DNA from 3 places in the Paenibacillus sp. JNU01 genome. Region 1 is predicted to be linked to each of the others. Evidence: a T-box and tRNA genes for the amino acid it is inferred to sense, from the RefSeq annotation. Region 1 holds a T-box; the other regions hold tRNA genes.
The links. A T-box is a leader RNA that pairs with one kind of tRNA and senses whether it is charged. The one in region 1 lies ahead of ileS (isoleucine--tRNA ligase), so its partner is inferred to be a tRNA-Ile.
Positions count from the first base shown of each region.

Region 2: it has a tRNA-Ile gene. The T-box ahead of ileS (isoleucine--tRNA ligase) is inferred to sense a tRNA for this amino acid. The anticodon was not compared.
Region 3: it has a tRNA-Ile gene. The T-box ahead of ileS (isoleucine--tRNA ligase) is inferred to sense a tRNA for this amino acid. The anticodon was not compared.

Region 1 covers NZ_CP169723.1:1,872,455-1,878,171, forward strand. Annotated here, with positions in the region: gene ileS (isoleucine--tRNA ligase) at 1-2,740, opposite strand, end outside; T-box leader at 3,085-3,377, opposite strand; gene NLBNIHML_RS08100 (DivIVA domain-containing protein) at 3,435-3,944, opposite strand; gene NLBNIHML_RS08105 (YlmH family RNA-binding protein) at 4,092-4,874, opposite strand; gene NLBNIHML_RS08110 (YggT family protein) at 5,114-5,332, opposite strand; gene NLBNIHML_RS08115 (cell division protein SepF) at 5,391-5,717, opposite strand, start outside.
Region 2 covers NZ_CP169723.1:4,380,529-4,386,245, reverse strand. Annotated here, with positions in the region: gene NLBNIHML_RS19185 (LysR family transcriptional regulator) at 112-1,038, shown strand; gene NLBNIHML_RS19180 (hypothetical protein) at 1,167-2,027, shown strand; tRNA gene NLBNIHML_RS19175 (tRNA-Gly) at 2,231-2,301, opposite strand; tRNA gene NLBNIHML_RS19170 (tRNA-Pro) at 2,315-2,388, opposite strand; tRNA gene NLBNIHML_RS19165 (tRNA-Arg) at 2,405-2,481, opposite strand; tRNA gene NLBNIHML_RS19160 (tRNA-Gly) at 2,487-2,561, opposite strand; tRNA gene NLBNIHML_RS19155 (tRNA-Leu) at 2,570-2,657, opposite strand; tRNA gene NLBNIHML_RS19150 (tRNA-Lys) at 2,667-2,742, opposite strand; tRNA gene NLBNIHML_RS19145 (tRNA-Gln) at 2,755-2,829, opposite strand; tRNA gene NLBNIHML_RS19140 (tRNA-His) at 2,842-2,917, opposite strand; tRNA gene NLBNIHML_RS19135 (tRNA-Thr) at 3,015-3,090, opposite strand; tRNA gene NLBNIHML_RS19130 (tRNA-Asp) at 3,113-3,190, opposite strand; tRNA gene NLBNIHML_RS19125 (tRNA-Met) at 3,216-3,289, opposite strand; tRNA gene NLBNIHML_RS19120 (tRNA-Val) at 3,307-3,382, opposite strand; tRNA gene NLBNIHML_RS19115 (tRNA-Glu) at 3,505-3,576, opposite strand; tRNA gene NLBNIHML_RS19110 (tRNA-Ser) at 3,594-3,685, opposite strand; tRNA gene NLBNIHML_RS19105 (tRNA-Asn) at 3,689-3,764, opposite strand; tRNA gene NLBNIHML_RS19100 (tRNA-Ala) at 3,766-3,841, opposite strand; tRNA gene NLBNIHML_RS19095 (tRNA-Ile) at 3,874-3,947, opposite strand; rRNA gene rrf (5S ribosomal RNA) at 4,007-4,123, opposite strand; rRNA gene NLBNIHML_RS19085 (23S ribosomal RNA) at 4,200-5,717, opposite strand, start outside.
Region 3 covers NZ_CP169723.1:4,343,300-4,349,016, forward strand. Annotated here, with positions in the region: rRNA gene NLBNIHML_RS18830 (23S ribosomal RNA) at 1-1,816, shown strand, start outside; rRNA gene rrf (5S ribosomal RNA) at 1,891-2,007, shown strand; tRNA gene NLBNIHML_RS18840 (tRNA-Ile) at 2,046-2,119, shown strand; tRNA gene NLBNIHML_RS18845 (tRNA-Ala) at 2,154-2,229, shown strand; tRNA gene NLBNIHML_RS18850 (tRNA-Asn) at 2,231-2,306, shown strand; tRNA gene NLBNIHML_RS18855 (tRNA-Glu) at 2,311-2,382, shown strand; tRNA gene NLBNIHML_RS18860 (tRNA-Val) at 2,506-2,581, shown strand; tRNA gene NLBNIHML_RS18865 (tRNA-Met) at 2,599-2,672, shown strand; tRNA gene NLBNIHML_RS18870 (tRNA-Asp) at 2,698-2,775, shown strand; tRNA gene NLBNIHML_RS18875 (tRNA-Phe) at 2,904-2,979, shown strand; tRNA gene NLBNIHML_RS18880 (tRNA-Thr) at 3,000-3,075, shown strand; tRNA gene NLBNIHML_RS18885 (tRNA-Tyr) at 3,085-3,170, shown strand; tRNA gene NLBNIHML_RS18890 (tRNA-Lys) at 3,181-3,256, shown strand; tRNA gene NLBNIHML_RS18895 (tRNA-Leu) at 3,263-3,343, shown strand; tRNA gene NLBNIHML_RS18900 (tRNA-Gly) at 3,354-3,428, shown strand; tRNA gene NLBNIHML_RS18905 (tRNA-Arg) at 3,435-3,511, shown strand; tRNA gene NLBNIHML_RS18910 (tRNA-Leu) at 3,529-3,607, shown strand; tRNA gene NLBNIHML_RS18915 (tRNA-Pro) at 3,615-3,688, shown strand; tRNA gene NLBNIHML_RS18920 (tRNA-Gly) at 3,700-3,770, shown strand; gene iolD (3D-(3,5/4)-trihydroxycyclohexane-1,2-dione acylhydrolase (decyclizing)) at 4,144-5,717, shown strand, end outside.

The DNA of each region.
Region 1 (5,717 bases):
GCAGCTCTTCGCCTTCCGGAGAAACGATGTTCAGCACACCTTCCGAAACCACTTTACGCGTCTCATCGGCCGACATTCCCTTGAAGAAGTTTTGCAGGAATCCTACGTTTTTACCGTATTTCTTACCTGCAACTTTCAGGTTCAGCTTCAATGTAAAGTCAACGAATTCCGCATCGTTATGCTCCGTACGGATTCCTTTTACATTGATCTCTTCCTTGATGATCTCTTCGTAACTTGCCAGGTCAAAGCCTTTATCCAGAGAAACAATCAATTCGGACAGCGGCTGACGTGTCTTGATGCCGGTTTCGTTACGAACGTTACGGGCAAGTTCAACCACACGGCGAGCCGTCTCCATATCCTGTTCCAGTCCTGCATCAATTAGAGATTCATTGGCTACCGGATAATCTTCCATGTGCACACTCTCGCCTGTTGCAAGGTTCAGATAGATATCTTCGGCGAGCATCGGTGTAAACGGAGCAACCAGTTTTGCAGTAGTCACCAATACCTCAGTCAATGTGCGGTAAGCATCCAGTTTATCCTCTGTCAGGCCACTTCCCCAGAACCGGTCACGGGAACGACGGATATACCAGTTACTAAGCTCATCGACAAATGCTTCAATCGCTTTGGAGGAGTTCAGGTAGTCGTTAACCAACAACGCTTTTTCTACAACCAGAATCAGACTGTTCAGCCTCGACAGAATCCAGCGATCCAGCTTGTGTGCGGACAGTTGGAACGGATGCTCCTGTGGATCAAATCCATCGATGGTAGCATATAGCGTCAGGAATGCATGGGTGTTAACCAGTGTATCCACCATTTTGGATTTTGCTTCGCCTACGATCCCTTTGGAGAAACGTTTACTGTTCCACGGTGCACTGTCAGACAACAAAGCCCAGCGGAATGCATCGGTACCGTATTCTTCAATTACTTCCCAAGGATCGATCACGTTACCTTTGGATTTGGACATCTTCTGTCCGTTCTCATCAAGAACGTGTCCTGTAGCCATAACTGCTTTGTAAGGCGCTTTGCCTGTCAAAAGGGTGGAAACCGCCAGCAAGCTGTAGAACCAGCCACGTGTCTGGTCAATCCCTTCACAGATCATATCAGCAGGATACTGCTGTTCGAAGACTTCTTTATTTTCAAATGGATAGTGCTGCTGGGCAAACGGCATGGAGCCGCTGTCGAACCAGACATCGATCACTTCCGGTGTACGTTTCATCTCATATTTGCCACAAGAGCTCATGACTTTAACGTCATCCACATATGGTTTATGCAATTCAAGATTCTCAGGCACATCCCCTACCGCACGGGCACGTAATTCTGCAATGCTGTGTGGAGCAAATTGTTCACCAGTCTCCTCGCACACCCAGATGTTCAGCGGAGTTCCCCAATAACGATCACGGCTGATGTTCCAATCCACCAGATCCTCAAGGAATTTCCCGAAGCGACCTTCACGAACATGACCTGGGTACCAATCCACTTCACTGTTGTTGGCAATCAATTGGTCCTTGATGGCTGTTGTTTGGATAAACCAACTGTCCATTGCATAGTACAAAAGCGGTGTATCACAACGCCAGCAGAATGGATAGCTGTGCTCATATTTTTCTTTGCTGAACAAACGTCCATTCTCAGACAGATATCGCACGATATCAATATCACAATCCTTCACGAAACGTCCGGCAAAGTCAGTAACCTCAGCGACAAATTTACCTTCCAGGTCCACCATGTTCACAAAGCTGATACCATTTTCACGGCACACACGGTAGTCATCTTCACCATGGGCAGGAGCCATGTGTACGATACCCGTACCACTTGCATCCGTTACAAAGCCTGCGCCCAGAATGATGTTGGCTTTCTCAGCCTGAACGTAGTTGAACGGAGGATCATACGTTTTGCCAACCAGATCGGCACCTTTCAGTGCACCAATGATCTCATACTCACCCTTGGTATCTTTCATTACTTTCTCTACCAAATTCGTTGCCATGATGTACACTTCATCACCTTGACGAACACGGGAGTAGTCCATATCCGGATTCACGGCAAGTGCGACGTGTGAAGGCAGCGTCCAAGGTGTCGTTGTCCAAGCAAGCACGAATTCTCCGCTGTCATTCAGCTTGAATTTTGCTGTAGCGCTCAGATCTTTGACGTCTTTGTACCCTTGTGCAACCTCATGGGAACTCAGTGTCGTCTGGCAAGATGGGCAATACGGGCTCACACGATGGCCCCGATACAGCAGGCCTTTCTCATGGATTGTCGCGAGGATGTTCCATACACTCTCAATGTAGTTGTTATCAAGGGTGATATATGGGTTATCCATATCTGTCCAATATCCGATACCCTCTGTCAGATCACGCCATTGTTGCTCGTACTCGAATACACTTGCTTTACATTCGTTAATGAATTTCTCCACACCGTAATCTTCGATTTCCCACTTGTGGGAGATGCCAAGCTTCTTCTGTACACCCAGTTCTACGGGCAGGCCGTGTGTATCCCAACCCGCTTTACGAACAACACGGTAACCCTTCATCGTGTTATAACGACCAACGAAATCCTTGATTACACGTCCCAGTACGTGACCGATATGCGGTTTTCCGTTCGCTGTAGGCGGCCCTTCATAAAATACAAAGTTTGGCTTGCCCTCGCGGTTTTCGATGGATCTTTTGAATGTATTCTCCGTTTTCCATTTATCCAACACGCGTAATTCTCTAGCACGTGCCTTCTCTTTGACGTCAACTCGTTGCATGGTGATCATCTTCCCTTTCTTTGGTTAAGATTGTGGACCGTCCACAAAAAGCGTTTCAATCCCCCTAAATCCCCCTTGCCAAGGGGGACCCCATAGGCGCTCCGCCCTCTGGACACCCGGGATGGCTTGTCGATTGGGGGACAGTTGCGCCGCTTGTGGGCGAGGGTTTATGTGCGTGGTGGCGGCCATTTTGCGGCTTGTTCCCTGCGTGAACGCCGCATGGCCTTACCGCGAGGCGGGTGTTGCCGGGTGCTTCGCTCTCCCGGCGGGCGGCTCTCTACCTGAGGTCCCTGCGGGCCTCATGGACGTTCGCCTTTTTTGGACACAAAAAAGCCCCATCCCTGGAAAGGGACGAGGCTATACTCGCGTTACCACCCTAATTCTGTTCATCACAAACCACATCCAGGCAAGCCTGGGTATGCTCTGTCATCAACAGCGCTTATGCCCCGCTAAACTACCGCAGGGTGCCGTTATAACGTACGGCTTACGGTTCGGCTTACACACGGCAATCACGATCACCGCTTCAGCGTCACTTCTCCGGGGAGATATTCGGCTATAACTCATCCATTGGTTTGCACCAACCACCAACTCTCTGAGGGATGAGATCATAACGTACTGAACCCGTCATGGAATCACTATTCATTATGAATATAGTTATAGCCTCTTTGCAGGCAAAAGTCAACCAGGCGACAGACTAATAAATTTCTTTCATCTCCCGCTCACGGTCACGCACTTCCTGCTCCCGGCTCTCCAGCACTTCCCAACCATCCTGAGTCAACAGTTCAAGCTGCGCTTCAACAAGCGTGCGGAAACGGGCACGATAGATCGATGCCTGCTTTTTCAGTTCCTCTACTTCCAAAGCAATCTTTCGTGATTTACCCAACGCTTCGTTCACGATCCGGTCTGCATTTTTCTCTGCTTCCTTCACGATCAACTGCGCTTCTTTCTTCGCATTATTCTTCACATCATCAGCAGCTTCCTGCGCAATAATGATTGTTTTGCTGAGCGTTTCTTCAATCGTTGCAAAATGATCCAGCTTTTCCTGAACGGACAGCAACTGATTGCTCAGCTCTTTGTTCTCGCGAATGACGCCTTCGTAATCTTTGATGACTTGATCCAGGAATTCATTGACTTCATCCTCGTCATACCCGCGCAAACGTCGGGAAAATTCCTTGTTGTGTATGTCCAGCGGCGTTAATGGCATGCTGTCCACCTCCTGTAAAAGTTCCTTCCCGTCCAGAGAAGGTTTGCAGCATAAATCTTTGACTTAATGTATATCGGATACACCGCGTATTTTCTACACCTTTATGATAAACATTTCGACAAGAAAGCGGATTTTCCTGCAACAGACTCAGGCAAATTTGCCGATTTTCACTCGGCATCGTCCTTTTTTGGTCATCCCATCCTGTTCAATGACCTTGAAGCGGCCAAATCCCTGAATGGATACGACATCACCCGCTTTTAGCGATTTGGACGGATCTTCCTCAACCTTCCAGTTTACACGACAGCGCCCAGCTTTGATTGGCACCAACACTTTACTGCGACTAAGCCGGTATACATCTGCACAGATTCCATCCAAACGAAGCGAAGCGACTGTAATGTCCATCGTCTCCAGTTTGTTCTCTGACCACCGCATCTGTTCCAAAGGAAGTAACTCTGTGAACACATGTAACCGATGCACCTGATTCAGTTGAAGCGATAAAAAAGCGCCGGTTTCCGCCGCCACCACTGTATGGCAACCGTCCTCCAGCACTTGGATATCCCCGATCTTTCCACGTTTCATCCCAAGTCCGAGCAGGGAACCCATATAGTCCCCGTGCTCCAGCTCTGAGATTTTCTGATCATCAGACGTGATGCTGAGCACCTGCATACCCATATCCTCATCATCCAGATACATGTAATCAGGTGCAACCAGCGCACGCTTTCGCTCAGCAGCCTCGTAACCACCATCCAGACGAATCTGTACGTCATTACGACGATTGACAAGAGTTTGTAAGATAAACACCTGTCTTGGGTCAAGAAAGTCAGTTAGCTTCATCTCATGATACTTGCCTGCACCCTCAACCCAATCTGAAGCCTTATCTACGAAATCTCGCTCATCATGGCTAAAATGTTCGTAAATTTCACCGCTCATCTATGTCACCCTACCCTAATAGTCCGTGTTCAAAAAGACCGGTTTTCAGTACCGAGAAGATGGGATAAATCGACGGAATGGAGCAGCGGAGCGTAGAGAAAACTACGTGAGCAACCACAATGTTTCCGAAGGAAACATTGTTCGTAAGCCTCCCACTTATTTCGGCTGAATTCCATATTCGATGCTGACGATGCCACTAGGCATCCTTCGTAATCAAAAGCGGACTTTTTGAACAACCTCTAATATACAAAATACCGAAGTATGGAGATCAATCCATTAAGCGCAAGTTGCAGAACGATCAGCGCCACAATCGGGGAAATATCCAGTACACCGAACAAAGGTGGGATAAATCGACGGAATGGTCTTAGATATGGTTCCACAAACTTACCTAGCCATTCACCAATGAAGCTTTCCCGCGCATTGGGAAGCCAAGACATCAATATGTAGACGATGACCATGTAAAAGTAAATCTGGTATAACGTGTACAGCACGCTTTCAATCTGATACAAAAGTGGCTCACCTCATTCTGTTATAATCTTGCTCGCTGTCAGCCAGTATTTCCGTAATTGATCCCTGAATTTCAACCGTATCTGGCGTGCAGAGAAAAATGTTTCCGCCGATTTTGGAAATACCGCCACCCAATGCGTATACCGTGCCACTCAAAAAATCTATAACGCGCAGCGCTTGGTCCTGACGTATCCGCTGCAGGTTTACCACAACGGTACGATGCGAACGCAGATGGTCGGCAATCTCCTGAGCCTCGTCATAAGAACGTGGTTCATACAGGACAACTTTAACATTTTTCTGGGAATGAATGCTCACCACATTATTCCCCCTTTGGTT
Region 2 (5,717 bases), 2.5 Mb from region 1:
AAAGCTTTTGGCTTCGCTTCTTCAGATTGGTTCTGTACTCTCCGTCTTTATGAAAAACATTAGATCATCTTATATATTGGGGTTAGTAGAAGTGAGAGGAGTGTTGGGACATTGAATCTGATCAAACTGCAAATTGTTGAACTAATCGATAAGCATCATCACATGACAAGCGTGGCAGAGTTACTGGGGATCAAACAACCAACCGTTACATTTCATATGAAGTCATTGGAGGAAGAGATGGGCGTGCGATTATTCGAATCGCGCAGTGGGAAGACCTTTCTAACCGAGGCCGGACAAGCCCTGCTCCACTATTCCGTCAAAATCAATGCCCTGACCCAAGAGGCAAGGCGGGTAGTAAAAGAATATGACAGTCTATATCGGGGCACTCTGCACATTGGGGCAAGCTATGTACCAGCTACATATCTGCTGCCCGCTATACTCAATACCTTTTCTCAAGAATTCCCTGGCATTCGTATCGTCTTATCCGTCAAACCATCACCCGTTATTCGCGAGATGTTAATTCGGCATCAGATTGATCTGGGGGTGATCTCTTCTGAGCCGTTTGTCGGACCCGCGCTGCAAGCTGAGACGTTATGTGAGGATGACTTGGTATTAATCTGCTCTCCACAGCATGGGTTGGCCCAGAAGGAACCATTGACGCCTGAGCATATTGCTCAGATCCCATTTGCCCTACATGGCAACGAATCCAGTACTCGGCGACTAACCAACCAATGGCTCGCGCAACATGACATTCGTTTGAGGAGTACGGTGGAGATGGATTCCCTGGAAGCCATCAAACAGCTTGTGTTAATTGGGGGGCATGTCTCGTTCATGTCACGAATGGCAGTACAGTGGGAGGAGCAGCACGGGCTCATTCAGGTTCTTCCCATTCCGGGAGAGCAGGCACCGCGCCATATATATACCGTACATAACAAGGACCGCCATCCTTCAGTTCAAGTAAATCGCTTCAAAGAAGTGCTGCGAGAGGTGAGCTACGGCTTCCCTGTTTCCATAGCGAATTCCCCTGATCCTCTATAAACTATCGTTTGCCATTCATCAAATCTATGCAGGGTTAACGCAATGTGCGTTCCCCGTTAATCGCGTTCAGATACTCGGACGATAAAGTGGGAGCTGTACGTTAATCCAGATTAGGAGAGTGATTGGTTTTGAAAAAGTGGAAAAAGGTAACTGCCTCATTCATGCTGAGCATCGTAACATTGGGAAGTGGATTGACGTTTCTGGGAGCACCCCAGGCTTCAGCTGCTGCCAATGCTGTTCCTGCTTATGAAGTAAAGTTTCTAGCCAAGCCGGAACTCGTATTGAATACAGATGGGACACCACGCAGTGAAGTCATTCAGACCCTCGGCCTGAGTTCCACGCCAAGAAACATTAACGTAGAGTACTTTGACACCAATGCGCTCGGACTGGATGAGCAAGGATGGAATGTTCGTTTTCGCAAGAAGGATGATAAAAACAACTACGAACTGACCTACAAAAAACGATACCCTGTCATCAATGGTGATATCAACGCAGCGCTGACATTGGCTAACCAAGAAGGATTCGATAAATCGGATGATAATTACGAGGCTGAGATCGATTGGGGATATGGCAAACAAACACTAAGCTTCTCCAACACGAAAAAGGTCGATACCAACGCAACAGGTGTTCAACTTCCTTCAGAGCAAGAAGCCTTGAACATGTTACTGGACAAGCTCCCTGGCAAATTGAAAAACTGGTCTGCCTCCAACTGGGGCAAGCAGCAGCTGACGCAATCCCGTGCATATGGCCCGATCACATTCCAACGTTATGAAGGTACATGGAATGGTCAAGAACTTACACTCGAAGTATGGCCGATCCGTAATGCAGCAGGTACAGGTACTGAAAATATCGTAGAGGTCTCTTTCAAAACCGATGATGCTGTAGCCGTATCGGGGCTGCGTACCCAACTGCTGCAATTGCTGGAGAACAACAACTGGCTGATTCCGGCCGATGGCTTGAAGACACAGACGATTCTTGAAAGATACTAATTATTCGTCATCGTACTAATGAAACATCACAAGCTCCTCTTCCTGCGTTCATCGTAGAAAGCGGAGCTTTTGTCGTTCCTTGAATTAAGTGAATTAAGATACTTATACAGTAAGCTAATTTAGAGTTCACTAATTAAGAGTGTAAATGACTAATACAAAAAGAGCCCCTGCAATAAGCAAGGGCTCTTTCAATATATCTAGGAAGCGGGTGATGGGAATCGAACCCACGCTATTAGCTTGGAAGGCTAAAGTTCTACCATTGAACTACACCCGCATAATAAAAAAAATCGGGATGACACGATTTGAACATGCGACCCCCTGGTCCCAAACCAGGTGCTCTACCAAGCTGAGCTACATCCCGATACTTATGAAAATAATGGCGCGCCCTGAGAGATTCGAACTCCCGGCCTTTTGATTCGTAGTCAAACGCTCTATCCAGCTGAGCTAAGGGCGCAAATATGGAGCGGAAGACGGGAATCGAACCCGCGACCCTCGCCTTGGCAAGGCGATGCTCTACCGCTGAGCCACTTCCGCAAAACATATGGTGCGGTCGAGAGGACTCGAACCTCCACGGGGGGTTAGCCCACACGGACCTGAACCGTGCGCGTCTGCCAATTCCGCCACGACCGCAAAATATAATGGTGAGTCATGAAGGGCTCGAACCTTCGACACCCTGATTAAAAGTCAGGTGCTCTACCAACTGAGCTAATGACTCAAAATAATGAAATGGCTGGGGATATAGGATTTGAACCTATGCATGACGGAGTCAAAGTCCGTTGCCTTACCGCTTGGCTAATCCCCATTAAAAAAATCATGGGGCGATCGAGGGGAATTGAACCCCCGAATGCCGGATCCACAAACCGGTGCGTTAACCACTTCGCCACGATCGCCATAGAGTAAGCCATTCATCCACTAAGAGTATCTTAGTATTAACAACTGCATCTATAATATACATTCAATTACAAATTCAGATGTAAGTACTAAAAATGGTGCCGGCGAGAGGACTTGAACCCCCAACCTACTGATTACAAGTCAGTTGCTCTACCAGTTGAGCTACACCGGCATGGTGTATATTTAATTAAAAATGGCGGAACCGACGGGATTCGAACCCGCGATCTCCTGCGTGACAGGCAGGCATGTTAGGCCAACTACACCACGGTTCCATAATACTTTCTCAAGGAAAGTGAATTGCGGGGGCAGGATTTGAACCTGCGGCCTTCGGGTTATGAGCCCGACGAGCTACCGGGCTGCTCCACCCCGCGTCGTTAAAAAGATAATATGGTGGAGGCTGAGGGGATCGAACCCCCGACCCTCTGCTTGTAAGGCAGATGCTCTCCCAGCTGAGCTAAGCCTCCATAATATGACCCGTAGGGGATACTCTCACTTCGTTCGAGACTGCGAAGCAGCTGCTCACGAGGTATATCCTCCGACGAACCTTTGGGATTCTCATCCCTTGTTAAAGCAATAGGTATTGCTATGACCCGTAGGGGATTCGAACCCCTGTTACCTCCGTGAAAGGGAGGTGTCTTAACCCCTTGACCAACGGGCCTTGCTAAAAAAATTATCTGGCGGAGAGAGAGGGATTCGAACCCTCGAGACGCTTGTGACGCCTACACGATTTCCAATCGTGCTCCTTCGGCCAGCTCGGACACCTCTCCATATGGCTCCCCGAACAGGGCTCGAACCTGTGACAACTCGATTAACAGTCGAGTGCTCTACCAACTGAGCTATCAGGGAATGGTGGAGCCAAGCGGGATCGAACCGCTGACCTCCTGCTTGCAAGGCAGGCGCTCTCCCAGCTGAGCTATGGCCCCATACTCTGGTTTTTTTTGTTGTGGTCTTGCTATGGGCCCTGGTGGACTCGAACCACCGGCCTCACCCTTATCAGAGGTGCGCTCTAACCAACTGAGCTAAGGGCCCTAATATATATCCCTTATTCCTTGACAAGGGGGGCAAAAAAAATACCCCAAAGGGAAATCGCTTGGCGGCGTCCTACTCTCCCAGGACCCTGCGGTCCAAGTACCATCGGCGCTAGAGGGCTTAACGGTCGTGTTCGGGATGGGTACGTGTGGAACCCCTCCGCCATCGCCACCAAACGCATAGCTTACATTTCAGAGATCGTTCTCTGAAAACTAGATTCGAAACGAAACATGCGAATTACAACTTGCATATTTGGATAAGCCCTCGACCGATTAGTACTGGTCAGCTCCATGCATTGCTGCACTTCCACCCCCAGCCTATCTACCTCGTCGTCTTCAAGGGGTCTTACATACTGGGAAATCTCATCTTGAGGGGGGCTTCACGCTTAGATGCTTTCAGCGTTTATCCCGTCCGTACATAGCTACCCAGCGGTGCTCCTGGCGGAACAACTGGTACACCAGCGGTACGTCCATCCCGGTCCTCTCGTACTAAGGACAGCTCCTCTCAAATTTCCTACGCCCACGACAGATAGGGACCGAACTGTCTCACGACGTTCTGAACCCAGCTCGCGTACCGCTTTAATGGGCGAACAGCCCAACCCTTGGGACCTACTTCAGCCCCAGGATGCGATGAGCCGACATCGAGGTGCCAAACCTCCCCGTCGATGTGGACTCTTGGGGGAGATAAGCCTGTTATCCCCAGGGTAGCTTTTATCCGTTGAGCGATGGCCCTTCCATGCGGTACCACCGGATCACTAAGCCCGACTTTCGTCCCTGCTCGACTTGTAGGTCTCGCAGTCAAGCTCCCTTATGCCTTTGCACTCTTCGAATGATTTCCAACCATTCTGAGGGAACCTTTGGGCGCCTCCGTTACTCTTTAGGAGGCGACCGCCCCAGTCAAACTGCCCACCTGACACTGTCCCCGCACCGGATTACGGTACCAGGTTAGAACCTAGATACGATCAGGGTGGTATCCCAACGTTGCCTCCACGCAAGCTGGCGCTCACGCTTCAAAGGCTCCCACCTATCCTGTACAGATCGTACCCAAATTCAATATCAAGCTGCAGTAAAGCTCCATGGGGTCTTTCCGTCTTGTCGCGGGTAACCTGCATCTTCACAGGTATTAAAATTTCACCGGATCTCTCGTTGAGACAGCGCCCAAGTCGTTACGCCATTCGTGCGGGTCAGAATTTACCTGACAAGGAATTTCGCTACCTTAGGACCGTTATAGTTACGGCCGCCGTTTACTGGGGCTTCGGTTCACAGCTTCGGGATTGCTCCCTAACCACTCCCCTTAACCTTCCAGCACCGGGCAGGCGTCAGCCCGTATACTTCGCCTTACGGCTTCGCACAGACCTGTGTTTTTGCTAAACAGTCGCTTGGGCCTTTTCACTGCGGCCCCCTCGTGCTATTCACACTACCGGGGCACCCCTTCTCCCGAAGTTACGGGGTCATTTTGCCGAGTTCCTTAACGAGAGTTCTTCCGCGCGCCTTAGAATACTCTTCTCGCCTACCTGTGTCGGTTTGCGGTACGGGCACCTTCACCTGGCTAGAGGCTTTTCTTGGCAGTGTGAGATCATGACCTTCGCTACTACAATTTTCGCTCCCCATCACAGCTCAGCCTTATGATGTGCGGATTTGCCTACACATCAGCCTCACTGCTTAGACGGACATCCATCAGTCCGCGTCACTACCCTACTGCGTCCCCCCATTGCTCATAACGGCTTACGGTGGTACAGGAATTTCGACCTGTTGTCCTTCGACTACGCCT
Region 3 (5,717 bases), 2.5 Mb from region 1:
GGCTTAGAAGCAGCCACCATTGAAAGAGTGCGTAATAGCTCACTGGTCGAGTGACTCTGCGCCGAAAATGTAACGGGGCTAAACACACCACCGAAGCTATGGCTTGATGCTTGCATCAGGGGTAGGGGAGCGTTGTATAAGGGTTGAAGGTGTACCGTAAGGAGCGCTGGACATTATACAAGTGAGAATGCCGGTATGAGTAACGAAAAGATCAGTGAGAATCTGATCCGCCGAAAGCCTAAGGGTTCCTGAGGAAGGCTCGTCCGCTCAGGGTAAGTCGGGACCTAAGGCGAGGCCGAAAGGCGTAGTCGAAGGACAACAGGTCGAAATTCCTGTACCACCGTAAGCCGTTATGAGCAATGGGGGGACGCAGTAGGGTAGTGACGCGGACTGATGGATGTCCGTCTAAGCAGTGAGGCTGATGTGTAGGCAAATCCGCACATCATAAGGCTGAGCTGTGATGGGGAGCGAAAATTGTAGTAGCGAAGGTCATGATCTCACACTGCCAAGAAAAGCCTCTAGCCAGGTGAAGGTGCCCGTACCGCAAACCGACACAGGTAGGCGAGAAGAGTATTCTAAGGCGCGCGGAAGAACTCTCGTTAAGGAACTCGGCAAAATGACCCCGTAACTTCGGGAGAAGGGGTGCCCCGGTAGTGTGAATAGCACGAGGGGGCCGCAGTGAAAAGGCCCAAGCGACTGTTTAGCAAAAACACAGGTCTGTGCGAAGCCGTAAGGCGAAGTATACGGGCTGACGCCTGCCCGGTGCTGGAAGGTTAAGGGGAGTGGTTAGGAGTAATCCGAAGCTGTGAACCGAAGCCCCAGTAAACGGCGGCCGTAACTATAACGGTCCTAAGGTAGCGAAATTCCTTGTCAGGTAAATTCTGACCCGCACGAATGGCGTAACGACTTGGGCGCTGTCTCAACGAGAGATCCGGTGAAATTTTAATACCTGTGAAGATGCAGGTTACCCGCGACAAGACGGAAAGACCCCATGGAGCTTTACTGCAGCTTGATATTGAATTTGGGTACGATCTGTACAGGATAGGTGGGAGCCTTTGAAGCGTGAGCGCCAGCTTGCGTGGAGGCAACGTTGGGATACCACCCTGATCGTATCTAGGTTCTAACCTGGTACCGTAATCCGGTGCGGGGACAGTGTCAGGTGGGCAGTTTGACTGGGGCGGTCGCCTCCTAAAGAGTAACGGAGGCGCCCAAAGGTTCCCTCAGAATGGTTGGAAATCATTCGAAGAGTGCAAAGGCATAAGGGAGCTTGACTGCGAGACCTACAAGTCGAGCAGGGACGAAAGTCGGGCTTAGTGATCCGGTGGTACCGCATGGAAGGGCCATCGCTCAACGGATAAAAGCTACCCTGGGGATAACAGGCTTATCTCCCCCAAGAGTCCACATCGACGGGGAGGTTTGGCACCTCGATGTCGGCTCATCGCATCCTGGGGCTGAAGTAGGTCCCAAGGGTTGGGCTGTTCGCCCATTAAAGCGGTACGCGAGCTGGGTTCAGAACGTCGTGAGACAGTTCGGTCCCTATCTGTCGTGGGCGTAGGAAATTTGAGAGGAGCTGTCCTTAGTACGAGAGGACCGGGATGGACGTACCGCTGGTGTACCAGTTGTTCCGCCAGGAGCACCGCTGGGTAGCTATGTACGGACGGGATAAACGCTGAAAGCATCTAAGCGTGAAGCCCCCCTCAAGATGAGATTTCCCAGTATGTAAGACCCCTTGAAGACGACGAGGTAGATAGGCTGGGGGTGGAAGTGCAGCAATGCATGGAGCTGACCAGTACTAATCGGTCGAGGGCTTATCCAATAGCAAGTTGTAGTTCGCATGTTTCGTTTCGAATCTAGTTTTCAGAGAACGATCTCTGAAATGTAAGCTACGCGTTTGGTGGCGATGGCGGAGGGGTTCCACACGTACCCATCCCGAACACGACCGTTAAGCCCTCTAGCGCCGATGGTACTTGGACCGCAGGGTCCTGGGAGAGTAGGACGCCGCCAAGCGAAACCCCACTGGGGTATTTTTTTTCGAAAATTGATAAGGGCCCTTAGCTCAGTTGGTTAGAGCGCACCTCTGATAAGGGTGAGGCCGGTGGTTCGAGTCCACCAGGGCCCATAGCAAGACCACAACAAGAAATACAACAGAGTATGGGGCCATAGCTCAGCTGGGAGAGCGCCTGCCTTGCAAGCAGGAGGTCAGCGGTTCGATCCCGCTTGGCTCCACCATTCCCTGATAGCTCAGTTGGTAGAGCACTCGACTGTTAATCGAGTTGTCACAGGTTCGAGTCCTGTTCGGGGAGCCAGTAAGGCCCGTTGGTCAAGGGGTTAAGACACCTCCCTTTCACGGAGGTAACAGGGGTTCGAATCCCCTACGGGTCATAGCAATACCTATTGCTTTAACAAGGGATGAGAATCCCAAAGGTTCGTCGGAGGATAAGCCTCGTGAGCAACTGCTTCGCAGTCTCGAACGAAGTGAGAGTATCCCCTACGGGTCATATAGATGGAGGCTTAGCTCAGCTGGGAGAGCATCTGCCTTACAAGCAGAGGGTCGGGGGTTCGATCCCCTCAGCCTCCACCATATTATCTTTTTAACGACGCGGGGTGGAGCAGCCCGGTAGCTCGTCGGGCTCATAACCCGAAGGCCGCAGGTTCAAATCCTGCCCCCGCAATTCACTTTCCTCGAGAAAGTATTATGGAACCGTGGTGTAGTTGGCCTAACATGCCTGCCTGTCACGCAGGAGATCGCGGGTTCGAATCCCGTCGGTTCCGCCATTATATATATGCTTCAGGGATGAGAATCCGTTTTTGGGTTCGTCGGAGCATTCACTTCGAGAGCATAAGCTAGGCAGTATCGAACGAAGTGAGAGTATCCCGTCGGTTCCGCCATTTTAATTTTATAAGGCTCGGTAGCTCAGTCGGTAGAGCAGAGGACTGAAAATCCTCGTGTCGGCGGTTCGATTCCGTCCCGAGCCACCATTTTTCACACCATGTAATACGCCGGTGTAGCTCAACTGGTAGAGCAACTGACTTGTAATCAGTAGGTTGGGGGTTCAAGTCCTCTCGCCGGCACCATGTAATCCTGGAGGATTAGCGAAGTGGCCAAACGCATCAGACTGTAAATCTGCTCCCGTACGGGTTCGGTGGTTCGAATCCATCATCCTCCACCAGTTTTTCTATGAGTCATTAGCTCAGTTGGTAGAGCACCTGACTTTTAATCAGGGTGTCGAAGGTTCGAGCCCTTCATGACTCACCATTATATGCGCGTGTGGCGGAATTGGCAGACGCACTAGACTTAGGATCTAGCGTCTTTGACGTGGGGGTTCAAGTCCCTCCACGCGCATTCTTTATTTGCGGAAGTGGCTCAGCGGTAGAGCATCGCCTTGCCAAGGCGAGGGTCGCGGGTTCGATTCCCGTCTTCCGCTCCAATATTTGCGCCCTTAGCTCAGCTGGATAGAGCGTTTGACTACGAATCAAAAGGCCGGGAGTTCGAATCTCTCAGGGCGCGCCATTATAACTTCATATTTTGCCGGCGTGGCGGAATGGCAGACGCGCTCGACTCAAAATCGAGTGGGAAACCGTGGAGGTTCGAGTCCTCTCGCCGGTATAGATAACGGGATGTAGCTCAGCTTGGTAGAGCACCTGGTTTGGGACCAGGGGGTCGCATGTTCAAATCGTGTCATCCCGATTTTTTTATTTGCGGGTGTAGTTCAATGGTAGAACTTTAGCCTTCCAAGCTAATAGCGTGGGTTCGATTCCCATCACCCGCTTACATATTGAAAAGAAAGAGATGGTATTCACCATCTCTTTCTTTTTTTGCATTTATAGGCATATGGATCATGAATATATACAGAGATTTCAGATGATATGAGTATGTATCCCAACCTCTTGATACATTCCCCACATTTTTAGACCTGTTCTTAGTAATTCTTGAGGTGTTCCAATGAAGAAGGTTTAGTGCATCTTCGAATACTTGAATATTTTTTCTGTATCACATTTATAAAAACGCTTACAAAAATAGCTTGCGTAAATCATTAACCTGTAATACCATATCAATTAAGCGCTTAACCTTTAGGGGTAAGGCGCTTAAACTTAACGTAGATTAAGCGCTTAACCCGTAAAGGAAAGGAAGGCGATGAATTCATGAATACAATTAGATTAACGATGGCTCAGGCACTGCTTCGATATCTGGATCAGCAATATATCTCGGTTGACGGGGTGGAAACCAAGTTTGTGAAGGGAATCATCGGTATTTTTGGACATGGCAACGTAACAGGCATTGGAGAAGCGCTGGAGCGCAGTCGGGGAAGCCTGAGGTATATGCAAGGCAAGAACGAACAAGGTATGGTGCATACGGCAGCAGCCTATGCCAAGCAGAAGAACCGTAGACAGATCTATGCATGTACAACATCCATTGGACCTGGTGCTTTAAATATGATTACAGCGGCAGCTACCGCAACGGTGAACCGGATTCCGGTTTTATTACTGCCTGGAGATAACTTTGCTACGCGGGAACCGGACCCGGTACTTCAGCAGTTGGAAGTGAGCAGTGATTACACGATCTCAGCCACTGATCCATTTAAAGCCGTAAGCAAGTATTGGGATCGTATTGTTCGTCCCGAACAGTTGATGGTTGCTGCTACACAGGCCATGCGTGTACTAACTGATCCAGCAGAGACAGGAGCGGTAACACTCGCACTGCCGCAGGACGTACAGGCAGAAGCGTACGATTACCCGGAATCATTCTTTGCACGCAAAGTGCATTATCTGGACCGTCGCCCCCCCGTACAAGCAGCGATTGAACGGGCAACGGAGCAGATTGCCCGTGGCAGAAAGCCGCTTCTCGTTGCAGGCGGCGGTGTGTTGTACTCTGAGGCGTCCGTTCAACTCGTGGAGTTCGCCGAGGCATTTGGCATTCCGATCGCCGAGACGCAGGCGGGCAAGAGCGCAGTCTCTTGGGACCACCCACTGAATGTGGGGGCCATCGGGGTTACCGGCTCTCTGGCAGCTAACAGGCTGGCGAGAGAAGCGGATGTGGTGATCGGCGTCGGAACTCGTTTCTCCGATTTTACGACGGCGTCCCGCTCTGCTTTTCAGCATCCGGAAGCTTCATTCATCAACATCAACCTGAACGGTATGGACGCCGCCAAGTTAGGCGGAGAAGCCATTCTGGCAGATGCACGCGAAGGATTGCATGCTTTACAGAAGGAATTGCAGGAAAGACAATACCGTAGTGCATATGGCGCATCCGAAATCGCTGATCTCCGTACTGAGTGGAATGCAGAAGTAGATCGGCTGTATGGAGCACAGCATGAAGCAGGGCTGGCACAGACCACGGCAGTTGGCATAGTTAATCGGACCATTGATCCATCTTCCGTTATTGTGTGTGCGGCAGGCAGTCTGCCAGGAGACCTGCATCGTCTGTGGCGTGCGGCTGAACCAAAGACGTATCACATGGAGTATGGATTCTCCTGCATGGGGTACGAGGTGAGTGGAGCGTTCGGAGCAGCACTTGCCGAGCCAGATCGTGAAGTATACGCCATGGTCGGTGATGGCAGTTATCTGATGTTGCATTCAGAGTTTGTGACCAGCTTGCAGGAACAGAAGAAGATGACCGTTCTATTATTCAACAACAATGGATTCCAGTGTATTCATAATTTGCAGCGAGAACATGGTAGTGACGGTTTCGGCAATGAGTTCCGTTATCGGGAATCCGA